Regions from separate parts of the Janthinobacterium tructae genome, predicted to be linked through region 3. Evidence: predicted binding sites of a transcription regulator. Region 3 holds the regulator's gene; each other region holds the start of a gene.

What was found. Region 3 encodes LexA, which represses DNA repair genes until DNA is damaged. Its sites were predicted from a motif close to ACTGTATNNNNATACAGT; they were not measured.
Region 1: a site for LexA is predicted at 2,646-2,663, ahead of dinB (DNA polymerase IV). Genes of this name have one in related genera too.
Region 2: a site for LexA is predicted at 1,728-1,745, ahead of imuA (translesion DNA synthesis-associated protein ImuA). Genes of this name have one in related genera too.

The regions. Positions count from the first base shown of each region.
Region 1 is NZ_CP041185.1:3,966,329-3,972,013, forward strand. It holds gene FJQ89_RS17360 (asparaginase domain-containing protein) at 1-353, shown strand, start outside; gene FJQ89_RS17365 (recombination-associated protein RdgC) at 432-1,328, opposite strand; gene dinB (DNA polymerase IV) at 1,445-2,563, opposite strand; gene FJQ89_RS17375 (S9 family peptidase) at 2,778-4,943, shown strand; tRNA gene FJQ89_RS17380 (tRNA-Val) at 5,043-5,118, shown strand; tRNA gene FJQ89_RS17385 (tRNA-Asp) at 5,173-5,249, shown strand; tRNA gene FJQ89_RS17390 (tRNA-Val) at 5,467-5,542, shown strand; tRNA gene FJQ89_RS17395 (tRNA-Asp) at 5,600-5,676, shown strand.
Region 2 is NZ_CP041185.1:1,559,695-1,565,379, forward strand. It holds gene FJQ89_RS06910 (hypothetical protein) at 1-204, shown strand, start outside; gene FJQ89_RS06915 (hypothetical protein) at 168-800, shown strand; gene FJQ89_RS06920 (hypothetical protein) at 946-1,152, opposite strand; gene imuA (translesion DNA synthesis-associated protein ImuA) at 1,783-2,526, shown strand; gene FJQ89_RS06930 (Y-family DNA polymerase) at 2,543-3,928, shown strand; gene FJQ89_RS06935 (error-prone DNA polymerase) at 3,931-5,685, shown strand, end outside.
Region 3 is NZ_CP041185.1:2,668,605-2,674,289, forward strand. It holds gene FJQ89_RS11655 (replicative DNA helicase) at 1-881, opposite strand, end outside; gene rplI (50S ribosomal protein L9) at 1,017-1,472, opposite strand; gene rpsR (30S ribosomal protein S18) at 1,500-1,790, opposite strand; gene priB (primosomal replication protein N) at 1,806-2,114, opposite strand; gene rpsF (30S ribosomal protein S6) at 2,135-2,524, opposite strand; gene lexA (transcriptional repressor LexA) at 2,801-3,436, shown strand; gene FJQ89_RS11685 (cystathionine gamma-synthase family protein) at 3,502-4,743, opposite strand; gene purF (amidophosphoribosyltransferase) at 4,787-5,685, opposite strand, start outside.

The DNA.
Region 1 (5,685 bases), 1.3 Mb from region 3:
TGGAGCAACTGCCGCTGCTCGATTCGCTCGACATGCAGGATGCGGACCGCCAGCGCGTGCTGGCCTCGTGCCGCGCGGCACAGGAGAAAGCCATCGTCATCATCCACGGCACCGACACCATGCGCGAGACGGCGCAAGTGCTGGGCGCGGCTAACCTGCAGCAAACGGTGATTTTGACGGGCGCCATGATTCCCTACGAAATCGACAACTCCGATGCCCTGTTCAACCTGGGCTTTGCCTGCGGCGTGGCGCAAACCTTGCCAGCGGGCGTGTACGTGGCCATGAATGGCCAGATCTTCGCCTGGGACAATGTGCAAAAGAACCGCGCCGCCGGCGTGTTCCAGCCCTTGTAAGCCGATGCCGGGACAGGGCTAAAAGCACAGGCGAAAAAAAGGAGCCGAAGCTCCTTTTTCGTACCGACATGACTGCGTTTATGCAGTCGCTTCGCCGCCCAATGCTTCGACCACGTCGGCCATCAGCTTGGAGAGCTCGCCCGTCATCAGCATCAGGTCGCCGTCGAAACGCTCGTCGTCGTTCTTCGTGCTCGATTCCGTTTCCTTGATCACGTCCAGCGGCTTGACGCTCTTGATGGCCAGGGACTCCGTCAGCACGAACGAGATCTTGTCGTTCCACGTCATGGCCAGGCGCGTGCACTGCTTGCCGGCCGCGATGTGGCGGCGCACGTCGTCCGCTTCCAGCGTGTGGCGCACGTAGCGCACGGTGGCCTTGCTTTCGCCCGTGGCGCGCAATTCCGTGTCCATGTCGACTGTGAAGCCGGCAGGCGCATCGTCGGCCTGCAGCCATTCCGTCATCACCGCCACCGGCGAGCGCTGCACGCGCAAGCTTTCCAGCGGCAGTTTATCCACGGCTTTGAGCAACAGCTTGATGACTTCATCGGCTTTTGCCGGGCTGGCCGCATCGACCACCAGCCAGCCATTGACGGGGTCGATCCACGTCCAGACATTGCTGCGGATGCTGAAGGCGCGCGGCAGCAACTCGTCGGCCACGCGTTCCTTCAATTCTTTCATGGCCTTTTTACCGGGCGCAAAGCCTTGCGCTTCTTCCATCTCGGCAGCGCGGGCCTTGGCCACCTGGTTGATGACGGTCGCTGGCAACAGTTTCTTTTCCGTGCCCAGCAAGATCAACATTTGCTTGTTGACCACGTGCACCAGACCACCGTTCGGGCGCGGCGTATCCCAGCCCTGGCGCATCAGATCCATGCTGGTCGCCGGCGTAAATTTGTTCGAGGACAAGGCCTCTTCCAGTTGTTCTGGCGTGTAAGCCCACGGTGCGGGCAGGCGGTAAATCTGAAGATTCTTGAACCACATAGTTTTTGTCTTCCGTTTGTTTCAGTAGTGCCAGGGGAACGCCATTCTACACTTTCGACGTGAAAATACCGTCAAAAGCGCGGTCCGGCGCGGTATGTATATTGTAGGAAACGCCGCTAGAGCCTTGGAAACAGCTCCGCCTGGGCCGGTATCTGCCGCGTCACGACGGCCGGATCGGACAAGGTCGAGATGCGTACGCCCAGCAGGCGGATTTTCTTGTCAAATGGCACGCGCCGCAGACAATCGCGGCTGGCGCGCAGGATGGCGGCGGCGTCCGCCGTGGCGCTGGGCAAGGTGATGTCGCGCGTGACGGTGCTGAAATCCTCGAAGCGCAGCTTGATGCCCACCGTGCGCCCCGCCAGCGATTGTTTGTCCAGGTCGCCCGCCACGCGCGTGCACAGGCTTTCCAGCTTTTCCGACAGGGTGGCGCGGTCGCGCACCACCTGCAAATCGCGCTCGAATGTCGTTTCGCGGCTGACGGACTTGGTTTCCCGGCTCGTCTGCACGGGCCGCTCGTCGATGCCCAGCGCCGCCTGGCGCAGCCAGCCCGTGTACAGGTCGCCGAACTGCGTGCGCAGCATGGTCAGATCGGCCCGCGCCAGCTCGCCGATGCTATTGACACCCAGCGCTTCCAGCTTGGCCGTGGCCTTCGGGCCGATGCCGTTGATCTTTTTTGCCGGCAAAGGCCAGACCCGCGTTTCGACATCCTCGGGCGACAAGATGGTGAGCCCGTCGGGCTTTTCCAGGTCGGAACAGATTTTTGCCAACAATTTGTTGGGCGCCAGGCCGACCGAGCACGACAGGCCCGTCGCCTCGAACACGGCCGCCTTCAGGCGCGCCGCCATGGCCGGCGCCTGCTCGCCGTATTCCGTCAGGTCGACATAGATTTCATCGATGCCCACGTTCTGGATGATGGGGCACAACTGGGCCACGGCTTGCTTGAAGCGCGCCGAATACTCGCGGTAAGCCTCGAAGTCGGCGGGCAGCAGGATGCTGTCGGGCGCCAGCTTGGCCGCCTTCATGATGCCCATGGCGGAAAACACGCCAAACTTGCGCGCCGCGTAGGTGGAGGTGGTGACGACGCCGCGCCCCACGTAGTCGCGCATGCGCGCAAACTGCCGCGTGCCGTCACTCTGCAGCACCGGTTGCTGCAAGCGCCCGCCGCCGATGACGACAGCTTCGCCGCGCAATTCGGGATATTTCAGCAGTTCCACGGAGGCAAAGAAGGCATCCATGTCCAGGTGGGCTATCCAGCGGCGGGCGGGTGGCTCGGGAAGTGGGGAGGCAGATGTGGTCAAGGACACCTCGCGGCAGAATACTGTAGTTATATACAGTATCGCTGGAAATGCCCGTGGATGCAAGTTGAAACGCACGCATTGGTGGTGCCTGGCAGTTGCTTTTCTCAATGGCAAGATTACAATCCTGACACAACTATTCAAAGGAGTCGCCTTGTCCATTACCCATCACGCTGCGCGCCGCCGCTCCGCCTGGTTATCCATCCTGCCGGCCCTGCTGTTGTCCACCCTGGCGCCATCCGCGCTGGCCGACACCACCACCGTTGCCACGCCCACCGCGCCGGTCGCCGCCAAGACAGCCTGGCAGGAAACGCGCCACGGCACGCTCGTCACGGACGACTACCGCTGGCTGCAAAAGAAGACCGATCCTGCCGTGATCGATTACCTGAATGCGGAAAACGCCTACACGGCGGCCGTCACGGCCCCGATCCAGCCGCTGGCCGACAAGGTGACTGCGGAGATCAAGGGCCGCATGCAGGAAGTGGATCTGTCCGTGCCTGCGCGCCAGGGTAACTTTTACTATTACACGCGCACGGAAGCGGGCAAGCAATACCCGCTGCATTGCCGCCGCCCTGTCGGCGCTGGCGGCGCCTACGATGCGCAGGCAGCTGAGGAAATCCTGCTGGACCAGAATCAATTGGCCGAAGGCCACAAATTCTTTGCCGTGCGCGCGTTTGCCATCAGCCCGAATGAGCAATTGCTGGCCTATACCACCGACACGACGGGTTTCCGCCAGTACGAGCTGCATGTCAAGGATTTGAAAACGGGCAAGTTGCTGGGCGATACCATGCCTAGAGTCACGTCGCTGGCCTGGGCGGCGGACAATGCCACGCTGATGCTGACGCAGGAAGACGCCACCACCAAGCGCGCGGACCGCTTGTTCCGCCTGGCCCTGGGCGGCACGCCGCAGCAGGTCTACCACGAGCCGGTGGAACAATTCGCCATCGGCGTGAGCCGCACGCGCGATCAGCGCTACTTTGTGCTCACCGCGCGCAGCACGGATACCAGCGAAGTGCTGCTGTTGCCAACGAACAAGCCGGAAGGCCATTTCCAGAGCGTGCTGAAACGCGAAAAAGGCCATCGCTACAGCGTCGAACACCGCGACGGCCAGCTGTATATTCTGACCAACAAAGAGGCGAAGAATTTTCGCGTCGTCAGCGCGCCATTGTCTGCGCCGCAGCCGAAACACTGGAAACCCGTCGTGCCGCACAACAAGGATGCCGTGATCCAGTCCATCGACGTGTTCCAGGGCTACCTGGTGGTGATGGAAAAGGCGCGTGCGCTGAACCGCGCGCGCATCTTTGATTTTGCGCACAAGAATTGGAAGACGGTGCAGTTCGACGACCCCGTCTACCTGGCCACGGCGGCCGGCACGCCCGAATTTACCGCCACGCAATTTCGCATGTCCTACCAGTCGCCCGTCACGCCGCCCACCGTCATCGACGTCAGCATGCAGGACGGCAAGCGCACGGTGCTGAAACAGCAGGAAATCGTCGGCGGCTTTGACGGCAGCCGCTACACCACGCAGCGCCTGTGGGTGACCGCGCGCGATGGCGTGCAAGTGCCGCTGTGGATCGTCTACAAGAAGGGCGTCAAGCTCGACGGTTCTGCGCCGCTGCTGCTGTACTCGTATGGCTCGTATGGCATTTCCACGGAAGCCAGTTTTGCCATCAGCCGCATCAGCCTGCTGGAGCGGGGCGTCATCTATGCGCAGGCGCATATTCGCGGCGGCACGGACATGGGCGAAGCCTGGCATGAAGACGGCATGCTGATGAAGAAGAAAAACACCTTCAATGACTTCATCGACAGCGCCGACTACCTGGTGCGCGAAAAATGGACCAGCCCGAACCGCCTGATCATCCAGGGCGGCAGCGCCGGCGGCCTCCTGATGGGCGCCGTCGTCAACATGCGCCCTGAGCTGTTCCACGCCGTGCACGCGGCCGTACCGTTCGTCGACGTGATGAACACCATGATGGACGCCAGCCTGCCCCTGACGACGGGCGAATACCTGGAATGGGGCGACCCGAACCAGAAAGCGGCCTACGACTACATGCTCAGCTACTCGCCCTACGACAACATTGCGCGCAAGAATTACCCGGCCATGCTGGTGACGACGGGCCTGAACGACAGCCAGGTCATGTACTGGGAACCGGCCAAGTATGTGGCCAAGCTGCGCGCGCATAAAACGGACGGCAATGCGCTGCTGCTGAAAACGAATATGGGCGCCGGCCACGGCGGTGCTTCGGGCCGCTACAACGCCATCGCCGAGAATGCCTTCAATATGGCGTGGATGCTGTCGCAGTGGGGTATTACCCAATAATGTAAAAAAAGCGCTTGCAGAAGGATTTTAGCCATCCTATAATAGCGCCTCTTCCAGACGTGGTGACAAACGTCGGGATGGTTTTCTGAGACAAGCAACGGGTGCTTAGCTCAGTTGGTAGAGCGGCGCCCTTACAAGGCGTAGGTCGGGAGTTCGAGCCTCTCAGCACCCACCAAATCAGAAAACTGTCCAGTGCTTCATGGATCAGCAATACAGATCATACGAGCTTGGAGTGGTAGTTCAGTTGGTTAGAATACCGGCCTGTCACGTCGGGGGTCGCGGGTTCGAGTCCCGTCCGCTCCGCCAATAAAAGAAAAGCCCTTTGGTTCTCTGAACCGAAGGGCTTTTCCCATTTCAGCAGCCAAAAACACGTCATTACTCCCTTGCTTGAACATTTTTGCACTTTTCAGCAAAAAAACTGCTTTTCCCCCTCAAGAATAGTTGCACAAGCACGAAAGCGCCCCCTATAATAGTGCCTCTTCCAGACGTGGTGACAAACGTCGGGATAGTTTTCTGGGTATGCGGGTGCTTAGCTCAGTTGGTAGAGCGGCGCCCTTACAAGGCGTAGGTCGGGAGTTCGAGCCTCTCAGCACCCACCACCAATACAGAAAATTATCCAGTGCTTCATGGATCAGCAACACAGATCATACGAGCTTGGAGTGGTAGTTCAGTTGGTTAGAATACCGGCCTGTCACGTCGGGGGTCGCGGGTTCGAGTCCCGTCCGCTCCGCCAATAAAAGAA
Region 2 (5,685 bases), 1.1 Mb from region 3:
GGTCAGAACAGCTTTACTGTCGCCGAACACTACGGCACGCCCGGCAGCTATCGACATGAGGATGACCTTTTGCAGCTCAACTATGGGAGCCAGGCTGCCGGTTGCAGGATCATGGTGTTGGTGGACCAGGCGCAGCGGGTCGTGGGCTGGGCCAGCATTGGAGCAAGGTGCGCGAAGCTATCGGACAAGCCGAGCATGCCTTGATTTACCCTGGTCCAGGACCGTTATCGCTGGAAGATCTTAATCCAGTTTTGTTACCTGAAGGTTTTCAACACCATTGGCTAATGGAAGACCTACAGATGTCCCTCGCATCCGCCAAGATGTCCATTGAGTCGACGCTAAAAATTCTCACGATGATTGGCACAATCGTTGCGTTCTGCTGGGGAGCATATCAATTTACCATCACACAGCGTGGCCAAGCTGAAACACGGCGGATCGAGGCGACCAGGCCATTTCTCGACAGACAATTGAAGCTCTATACCGATGCCACTCAGGCTACAGCCACGATGGCGACATCGGCATCGCAGGACGAGATCGCGGCTGCAAGAAGCAAATTCTTTCTACTGTTCTGGGGCGAATTGGTCAAGGTGGAGGACCGTAACGTCGAATCCGCTATGGTCGAATTTAGGAACGCGCTTAACGCAGGCAAAGAAGGGCCAGAACTCGAGCAATTATCACTCACACTTGCTCGATCATGCCGCAATTCACTAGCCAAATCCTGGGGTGTAAAGCAATGGCAGGACCCGCACTCCCCCTTAGAACAACAAAAACACAGTAACCCTAGTACGATACATCCATGAGAGTTCAGGCACTAACTCAGTGGCACATGCTGCCTCATCCTAGTCCGGTCATGGTCCGGGAAATCGGGTTACCACACATGAGTTTTTAATAGCTAAAAGTGCTGCGATTGAACCAACTGCGCAGGTACAAAAAATTTACCCATCATTATTCTTCGTCGTCGAATGGCAGGGTCTGACCAGCCGCCAACTCGGCTAGCAGGTGCGCGCGCTTCCGGTTCAAGTTACGAACATCTTCATGACGGCAACGGCCTAGCTCGAAGTCAATTTGTTTGATCCCTTCCTCGATTGCTGCTTGGTGTTCTTCCGTCAGGATCGTACCGGGGCCATTGTCTTGGTCAAAATGTACTGTCATGTCTTTTCCTTGCGCTGACGGCCGGCCAGCATGCGGGCGCTCAGGGCGCGTTTTCCTTTACGCCCTATTGCATGTTGTCGACCATGCCCCCCGAAACCGTGTCGATAAAGGTTCTGTCCTGAAATGTCAATCCTGAACATGGTGCCGAATCGCTAGTCGTTTTTTTAGTGTATCACCGCATGCTTCCTCACGTCCTCTGAAAAACCCTTCACGACGGTTCTCAAAACCCTCAGGGCATTTTCAAAAAGCACTACTGCAGCGATCACTGGTAAGCGTGCACATGCCCGCCGCTTCGGCTATGGCCAGGCTGCCGACATGCAGTGCACCCAAGTGCTGCAACTGGCGGACTCATAGTCGTCGGCGACACGGTGCTTCGCCTGCGATAAAAATTCCCAAAGTCATGACTGTGCCTGGGACAGACATGGCGAAAGGAATGGTGTGAGCCTCCAATAAGACATACGCACAAAAATGTGCCCAGAATGAAGCTTCTCTATTGACTCTTTTGCATCATTGCAACTATTAGTTTCAATTCAAGAAATTCATGGACCTTGCAGTTTTTGACGCCCTCAGCATATACTGTGTTTATATACAGTAATTTTGAGAACGATCAACGACCTCTAGCCAGACGCCATGCTTTCACCCTCCCTTCAACATAGCAGCCCTATCACACTGGCCAATAGCGCCCTGCTGCGTGACGTCTGGCGGGCAAGTGAACTGAGTCGAGGTACAACCAGCACGGTTACTACCGGTCATAGCATCTTGGATCGTGAGCTTCCTGGCAACGGTTGGCCGCAATCGACCTTCACAGAGTTGCTAGTTCAGCAAGCGGGTATCGGGGAAATGCACTTGTTGCGGCCAGCGCTGGCACAACTGTCGCAACAACGTCGGATCGCCCTGGTGCAGCCGCCGTACTTGCCCAACTCCGCTGCCTGCAAATTCATGGACCTGAGCTGCCCGAACCTGCTCTGGATACGTGCCCCCAGCACCGCCGATGCTCTCTGGTCCACCGAGCAGATCCTGCGCAACGGCAGTTGCGGTGCGGTATTGCTGTGGCAGACGAATATTCGCGACGAAGCACTGCGGCGCCTCAATCTGGCGGCGCAGACAACCGAAACGTTCTTCTGGCTGGTCCGGCCGATGAGCGCAGCGGCCGATGCTTCACCGGCGCCATTGCGCCTGGCTTTGCGCCCCGCCGCCGGCGGTATTTCCACTCACATCATTAAACGGCGTGGCCCACATCATGAGGCGCCACTCTTTATCCCGCTGGCTGACATGCCGGCACGTCAACGATTTTTGGACGATCAAAATGCGGTTCTGGTTCAGCGTACACCTCCCACTGTTGCCTCTCGAATGCCTCAGGCCGCGCTGGTGTGAGCCGGGGCCGTATGCGGTGGTCGAGAAAGGCCGCATCATCGCGGTCTCGCAGCACGCCTTTGCCGAAGGCGTGCGTGTCGGCATGCGCCCCGGCGGTGTAGCGGCCGTCTCGCCGGATACCGTGATCCTGGAGCGCAGCCTTGAGCGCGAACAGATTGCCAGCAATGCCATCGCGCTCGCCCTCCTCCAGTTCACTCCGGAAGTGGCGCATGCCGGCGACTTCAGCCTGCTGCTGGACGTGACCGCCAGCTTGCGCCTATTTAACGGGCGAGCCGCTATCAGCCGGCGCATTCGCGCTGCCCTACAAGCGCTTGGGGTGACCTCGCAGCTCGGCACGGCGCCAACGGCCATGGGGGCCTGGCTGCTGTCGCGCTGGCAGCCGGCCAAACGCCAGATCATTCTGCGGCGCACCGTGCACATGCGCTCACTGGAGCGCCAGCTCGACCGCATGCCCTGCGCCTATCTGCCCAGCACGGCGAATCACCTGGAGTGGCTAACGGATATTGGCGCGGATCATCTGGCGGCACTCCGGCGCCTGCCCCGCCCGGGCATCCAGCGCAGGATGAACAAGCACGTGCTCGATGAGCTCGACCGTGCCTATGGGCTCGCTCCTGAATTGTTTGAATGGATCGCCATTCCCGAAACTTTTTCAGCGCGCATCGAAACCTTTGACCGGATCGAACACGCCGATGCCCTGCTGGACGGCGCCACTGGCCTGCTGCAGCAATTTGTCGGATGGTTGGTCGCGCGTCAGCAGGCCGTGAGTGTTTTTGTTCTGCTGCTGGAGCACGAACGCGGCAAGACTGCGACCCCGCCCACGCCGATCGAGATCGGATTGGCAGAGCCGACCTGGCGCGATGAACATCTGATTCGGCTACTAAAGGAGCGCCTGGCGCGCACGGAACTGGTTGCCCCGGTCATCGCCCTGCGCCTGGAGGCGCGCCTTCTCACGGCGATGGCGCCCCCGACACAAGACCTGTTTCCCGAGCCGGGCGGCAGTCCCGCCGACTACAGGCGCCTACTGGAATTACTCAGTGCCCGTCTTGGCAGCGACAACGTCCTCTCGCCTGTCGAGCATCACGACCATCGGCCGGAGGAAAGCAATGCCTGGGCTTCCGCCACCGAGAAGCGCAAGGCGGTCAACGCCGAAGATGAGGCTTTTGAGCGCCCGTTCTGGCTGCTACCTAAACCTATCCCGCTGCTGCTGCGCGGCGAACGTCCCTTCTATGGTTCCCCCCTAAAAATGCTCAAGGGGCCGGAACGCATTGAGGCCGGCTGGTGGAACGATCAAATCGCGGCCCGCGACTATTACATCGCGCAAGGAAGCGATGCGACTTGCTACTGGATCTACCTGGAGCGCGTCGTTGACGGCCGCTGGTATCTGCACGGGATGTTCGGCTGATCATGGACCAGCCGCCAATTTCCACGCTGCCGGACTATGCCGAGCTGCAGTGCATGAGTCATTACTCCTTTCTGCACGGCGCCTCTCCGCCCGATCAATTGGTGGCGCGCGCGGCGCAGCTGGGCTACGAGGCCGTCGCCATGGCCGACGAATGTTCCCTGGCCGGCGTGGTCAAGGCGCATGTGGCCGCGCGGGAGTGGAACATTCATCTCATCATTGGCAGCCAGATGAGGGTGACACCGGAGGACGGCACCCCGCCCTTCACTGTGCTGGTCCTGGCCATGGATCGCGACGGCTACGGCAACCTGAGCGAACTCATTACCGCTGCGCGCACGCGCGCCGACAAGGGAAGTTACCTAGTCTGGCCACGCGACATCGCCAACCCCACCGCCCCTCTCGCCCATATAAAAGGGCTGCCGGGCTGCCAACTCATCCTGTGCCCCAAATATAACGCCCCCTATGAAGAGATCGAGCGGCAAGCCGAATGGCTGGTGCGCAGCGCACCGGGCCGCGCGCGCGTCGCTTTGACGTTGCACCACCGCGCGCAGGATGATCGGCACCGCGCCATGGTCGAAGCCATCGGCGCCGAATTCAGCCTGCCGGTGGTGGCCACGGGCGACGTCGTCATGCACCTGCGCTCGATGAAAATCATCCAGGACACCATGACCGCGATTCGTCTGAATACGCCGGTGGCGCAGTGCGGCTATCAACTGGCCTCGAATGCCGAAGCGCATCTGCGCTCGCGCCTACGGCTGGGCAACCTGTATCCGCGAGATGCCCTGGATGAAACCCTGCGCGTGGCCCAGCGCTGCACCTTCTCGCTTGATGAACTGCGCTATGAATATCCAGGCGAGATTGTGCCTGAGGGACAGACCCCGGCCAGCTACCTGCGCGAACAGGCGTATATCGGCGCGCACTGGCGCTACCCGCACGCTATACCCGACAACGTGCAGGCGCAGCTCGAATATGAGCTGGAACTGATCGGCGACATGCAGTATGAACCGTATTTTTTGACGGTATTTGACATCGTGCGCTTCGCCCGCTCGCAAAAAATCCTCTGCCAGGGGCGCGGATCGGCGGCCAATTCGGCGGTGTGCTACTGCCTCGGCATCACCGAAGTCGATCCCTCGCGCGGCACCCTCCTCTTCGAGCGCTTTATCTCGCGCGAGCGCGATGAACCGCCCGACATCGATGTCGACTTCGAGCACCAGCGCCGCGAGGAGGTGATCCAGTACATCTACCGCAAGTATGGGCGCATGCGGGCCGCCCTGACTGCCGTCGTCATTTCCTATCGCCCGCGCAGTGTCCTGCGCGATGTGGGGCGCGCGCTGGGCGTGGATCTATCGGTGGTCGACAAGGTGGCCAAGGCCTCACATAGCTGGGGTGGACGTGCCGACCTGCAGCAGCGGCTCATTACCTGCGGACTCGATCCAAACTCCCCCATCGCCGAGAAATGGGCGGCAATTGCCGAGCGCCTGATGCGTTTCCCGCGTCATCTGTCCCAGCATCCGGGCGGCTTCGTCATTTCACGCGGCCCCCTCTCCCGCCTGGTGCCGATTGAAAACGCCGCCATGCCCGAGCGCACCGTGATTCAATGGGACAAGGATGACATCGATGAGCTGGGTCTCCTGAAAATCGACATCCTGGCGCTCGGCATGCTGTCGTGTATCGCCCGCACCCTCGCCTTGATCTCGGAGCAGCGTGGCGAGCGTTTTGAACTGGGCGATATTCCCCATGAGGATGCCGCCACTTATCAG
Region 3 (5,685 bases):
TTCATCTTTTGAATCGCATTCGTCAGGCGTGGCCAGTCTTCGTCGTTCAGGCGGCCCGTGCGCAGACGGTGCTGGTCGAGCTGGCCGACGGAACCGAGCATACGCATGGCCAGCTGGGCGCCGCCCATCTCCATCGAAAACACGGCCACGGGCAAGCCGCTGTCGATGGCCACGTTTTCGCCGATGTTGACGGAAAACGCCGTCTTGCCCATCGAAGGACGGCCCGCCACGATCACCAGGTCGCCCGGCTGCAGACCGGAGGTCATGCGGTCGAGGTCGATGAAACCGGTGGGCACGCCCGTGATTTCACTCTGGTTGTCGCGGCTGTACAGCTCGTCGATACGCTCGACCACCTGCGTCAGCAGGGGCTGGATGGCGGTCCAGCCCTGGGCGCCGCGCGCGCCTTCTTCGGCGATGGCGAAAATCTTCGATTCGGCCTCGTCAAGCATCTGCTTGACTTCCTTGCCTTGCGGGCTGAAGGCCGTGCCGGAGATATCGTCGGCGACAGTGATGAGTTTGCGCAGCACGCCGCGGTCGCGCACGATCTCGGCATAACGCCGGATGTTCGCGGCCGATGGCGTATTTTGCGCCATGGCGTTCAGGTAAGCGAGTCCGCCCACATCATCGGCCTTGCCGAGCTGGGTCAGGGTTTCAAAAACAGTAATGACATCGGCCGGTCTGGAGCCGTTAATCATCTTGACGATTTGCTCGAAGATGATGCGATGGTCATAGCGATAGAAATCCTCCGCATGCATGAAGTCGGCGATGCGGTCATATGCTGCATTGTCGCGCAACAGACCACCGATAACGGATTGTTCTGCTTCGATCGAATGCGGCGGAATACGGAGGGAATCCAGTTGCGGATCAGAGGGGGCGTTCATGGCGCGAATTATACCCGCTTCGGCGTGCTGGCAAAAATAAAGGGCTGAAATTGAGCGAAAAAAAGGCCACAAAAAAGCCGGGCGAACCCGGCTTTTCATCGTGCGGCAATGCTTGCGGGCCAGGCCCGCAGACAATTACGCGTTCGCGTCTGGTACGACAGCGATAACAACTTCCACGACCACGTCGGTGTGCAGAGCAACCGAAACGTTGTGCTCGCCAACGATCTTCAGCGGGCCGGTAGGCATGCGGATTTGTGCTTTTTCAACAGCAAAACCTTGCTTGGTCAGCGCTTCAGCGATGTCGAAGTTGGTGACGGAACCGAACAGACGGCCATCAACACCAGCTTTTTGAGCAACTTGAACGGTCAGGCCGCTCAGTTTTTCGCCCTGGGCTTGCGATGCGGCCAGTTTGGCGGCAGCAGCTTTTTCCAGTTCGGCGCGCTTGACTTCGAATTCAGCCACAGCGGTAGCCGTGGCACGACGTGCCAGGCGTTGCGGGATCAGGAAGTTACGTGCGTAACCGTCTTTGACTTTGACGACTTCGCCGAGGTTACCGACGTTAACAACTTTTTCTAACAGAATGATTTGCATAGTTCTTCTCCAGGAATATCTGACCGATTAAGCGTGGTGCAGATCGGTGTATGGCAGCAGCGCGAGGAAGCGAGCGCGCTTGATTGCGGTGTCGACTTGGCGCTGGTAGTGCGCTTTGGTACCGGTCAGGCGTGCTGGCATGATCTTGCCGTTTTCTTGGACGAAGTCTTTCAGCGTGTCGACGTCTTTGTAGTCGACTTGCTCAACGTGAGCTGCGGTGAAGCGGCAGAACTTCTTGCGTTTGAACAACGGGTTTTGCTGTTTGCGTTTTTCTTTAAGCTTGAGCTTATTTTTGTCGAACTTTTTACCGAATGCCATGTCAGGCTCCTGTATCTAAAATGCGCTAGTCGGGGTGACTGCACTAAAATCAATGATGTGAAACACCAAACTCTTGCTGTTGCGGCTCTTCCTGGCCAGGAAACCCGTGAACTGATACACCCCGCCCAAGCTTGCCTGACTGAACCGGCCTGATATTTCGCCAGCGGCTAGCGCGGCAACATCAAACTCGGTCAAACGGGCAATCCCTGCTTCCATCTGCTGCGAACTGTGTTGCAATACTGCATTCACAATCGGCAGCCCTGCCGGGGTATAGCGCAATATTTCGCGCTCGGCAATGATGGCGGTTACTTGTAGCTGGTTCAGCGCACGATCCTGGTCAAGAATTAAGCTGCTGCTGCGGCAGGAGCGGCTGCTGGTGCTTCGGTGCGGTGGCTTTTGGCCGCGTCTTCGCGTTGTACCGATTTCATCATCGGCGAAGGTGCTGTTTCAGCTTTCTTCATTTTAACGGTCAGGTGACGCAACACGGCATCATTGAATTTGAATGCTGTTTCCAACTCGACCAGGGTCTCGTTGTCGCATTCGATGTTCAGGCAGATGTAGTGTGCTTTAGGCAGCTTTTGGATCGAGTAAGCCATTTGACGGCGGCCCCAATCTTCCACGCGGTGAACCGAACCGCCGCGGGTGGTTACGCTGGCTTTGTAGCGTTCGATCATCGCGGGCACTTGCTCGCTTTGGTCCGGATGGACGATAAAGACTATTTCATAATGACGCATGCAAACTCCTTCAGGTCGGATTGATAATCGCCCACCCCGGCGTCAAGACGGGTGTGGGAAGGTCAGCCGAAGATTATAACCGCCTTTTGCAAACGTTTCAATCATTCCTTCAACAAGCGGCCCGCGCACGGAGCAGGCCAGGCGCTTTTTCCTGCCCATTCCAGTATTTCGCACGAAATTCGCGCAAATAACCGAAATCCCCTTGCATAGTGGGCGATACTGTACAAAAATACAGACTGTTCATATAGACAGCATTTTAGTATGCACCCACCGCTCATGATCAAGCTGACAGCACGACAAGAACAAATTCTGAACCTGATCAAGGACGCGATTGAAAACACGGGTTTTCCTCCCACCCGTGCCGAAATCGCCAATGAACTGGGTTTCAAATCGGCCAATGCGGCCGAAGAGCATTTGCAGGCCCTGGCCCGCAAGGGCGCGATCGAGATTTCGCCTGGCACCTCGCGCGGCATCCGCCTGATCGGTGCGGCAGCCGAAGCAGCGCCATCGAAGGTGCCGGCAGCGCTGCTGATGTCGCTGCCCCTGATCGGCCGGGTGGCGGCAGGCTCGCCCATCCTGGCACAGGAAAACCTGGAAGCGAGCTACAACGTGGACCCGGCCCTGTTCTCGGCCAAGCCCGACTTCCTGCTGAAGGTGCGCGGCTGGTCCATGCGCGACGCCGGCATCATGGATGGCGACTTATTGGCCGTCAAGAAGGTCGACAGCGCCAAGAACGGCCAGATCGTCGTGGCCCGCATCGGCGACGAAGTCACCGTCAAACGCTACAAGAAGACGGGTTCCGTCATCGAACTGCTGCCGGAAAACCCCGACTTCAAGGTCATCACCGTATCGCCGGAAGATGAGTTCGCCCTGGAAGGCCTCGCGGTAGGCTTGATGCGCAGCTGGCATTAAACCACCGCAGGTAAAAAGGGCCGCAACAGCATGACTGTTGCGGCCCTTTTCATTTGTCCGCCCGCTTAGGCATCGAGTGCCTGGCGGAAATCCTCGAGCAAATCGGCTTCATCCTCGATACCCACCGACACGCGGATCAAGGACTCGGCAATGCCCATGCTGGCTCGGCGCTCGGCACCCATCTCATAAAAGATCGTGTGAGCGACGGGAATGACCAGGGTGCGCGTGTCACCGAGGTTGCTCGCTGGAATAGCCAGATTCAGGCGATTCAGGAAATCGAAGCAATCGATGCCATCTTTTAATTCAAAGCTGAACAGCGAGCCATAACTGCGGAACAAGTCCGTCGCCAGCGCGTGCTGCGGGTGCGACGCCAAGCCAGGGTAATGCACGGCCGCCACGCGCGGGTCGGCGACCAGCATGCTGGCCAGCGCCAGGGCATTGGAACAGGTGCGGTCCATGCGCAAGGCCATGGTTTCCGCGCCGACGGCGATATGGTGCGCCGCTTCCGGACCCAGCGATGCGCCGAAATCGCGCAAAGCCTTGGCGCGGATTTGCGCGATGCCCCACTGCGCCGGCGCCGCTTTTTTATAATTGTCGAAAATGTTCGGGTACTGCGTCCAGTCGAACACGCCCGTGTCCGTCAAGCTGCCGCCCAGCGCATTGCCGTGGCCGCCGATGGATTTCGTCAGCGCATTGACCACCAGGCCCGCGCCCACCGCTTTCGGGCGGAACAGATAAGGCGTCGTCATGGTGTTGTCGACGATGTACAAAATGCCGCGTTCCTTGCACAAGGCACCGATCTTTGCCAGGTCGGCGATCTGCGTGCGTGGATTGGCGATGGTTTCCACGAACACGATGCGCGTGGCCGGCGTGATGGCGGCCGCCACATTGGCCACCTCGGTGGCGTCGACGAACGAGACGGCGATGCCCTGCCCCGTCACCGTCTGCCACAGGCTGTTGGTATTACCAAACAAAAAGGCCGACGACACCACATGGTCGCCCGCGCGCAGCAGCGACTGCACCACGGCGCCGATGGCGCCCATGCCGGTGGCGAAACACAAGGTGGCCACGCCATCTTCCATCTTGTTGACCTTGTCTTCCAGCGCGGACACCGTCGGGTTACCCTGGCGGCCGTAGCGAAAGCCCGGCTCCTTGCCCTGGAACACGGAAGCGAGCTGGCGCGCGTCGCTGTAGCCGAAGGCGACGGAGGTGTGCACAGGCTTGTGCAACGAGCCGTGCTCGATACCCTTGCGGCGGTCGTTATGCAGGATGGTGGTGGTAAAGCCGTAGTTTTTTTTATAGTTCATGATCGCGGAGAAAAAAAAGCCCGGCATCGGCCGGGCAGGTTACTTATGCTTCTGTCGTCGCCAGGTTCAGGTTCAGCTGGGAACGTGGCGTATCTTCCGGCGCTGCCGCCTTCGGATGGTGGCGCGCATATTCCAGGCGGTCCAGATATTCCTGCGACACGTCGCCCGTCACGTACACGCCATCGAAGCACGAAGCCTCGAAGTTCGTCAGTGCCGGATTGACGTCGGCAATCGCCTGCTTCAATGCGCCGATATCCTGGTACACCAGGTAATCGGCCGTGATTTCGCGGCACACTTCTTCCGTCGTGCGGCCATAGGCGATCAGCTCATCGCGCGTCGGCATATCGATGCCGTACACGTTCGGGTAAATCACCGGTGGCGCGGCCGAGGCGAAGATGACTTTCGTCGCGCCCGCTTCGCGCGCCATCTGCACGATTTCACGGCTGGTGGTGCCGCGCACGATGGAATCGTCGACCAGCAACACCACCTTATCCTTGAATTCGGACGGGATCGCGTTGAGCTTCTGGCGCACGGATTTCTTGCGCGCCGCCTGGCCCGGCATGATGAAGGTACGGCCGATGTAGCGGTTCTTGATGAAGCCTTCGCGGTATTCGAGGTTCAGCGCCAGTGCCAGCTGGATGGCGGCAGGACGCGAGGAATCGGGAATCGGCATGACCACGTCGATATGCACGTCCGGCAATTCGGCACGGATCTTTTCAGCCAGGTATTCGCCCATTTTCAGGCGCGTGGCGTACACCGAGGCGCCGTCGATGACGGAGTCGGGACGGGCCAGGTAGACGAATTCGAACACGCAGGGATTCAGGCTGGCATTGTCGGCGCACTGAGCGCTGTGCAATTTCTTGTCGGCATCGATGAAGACGGCTTCGCCGGGACCGATGTCGCGCACGAAGCGGAAGCCCATGCCTTCCAGGGCCACGGATT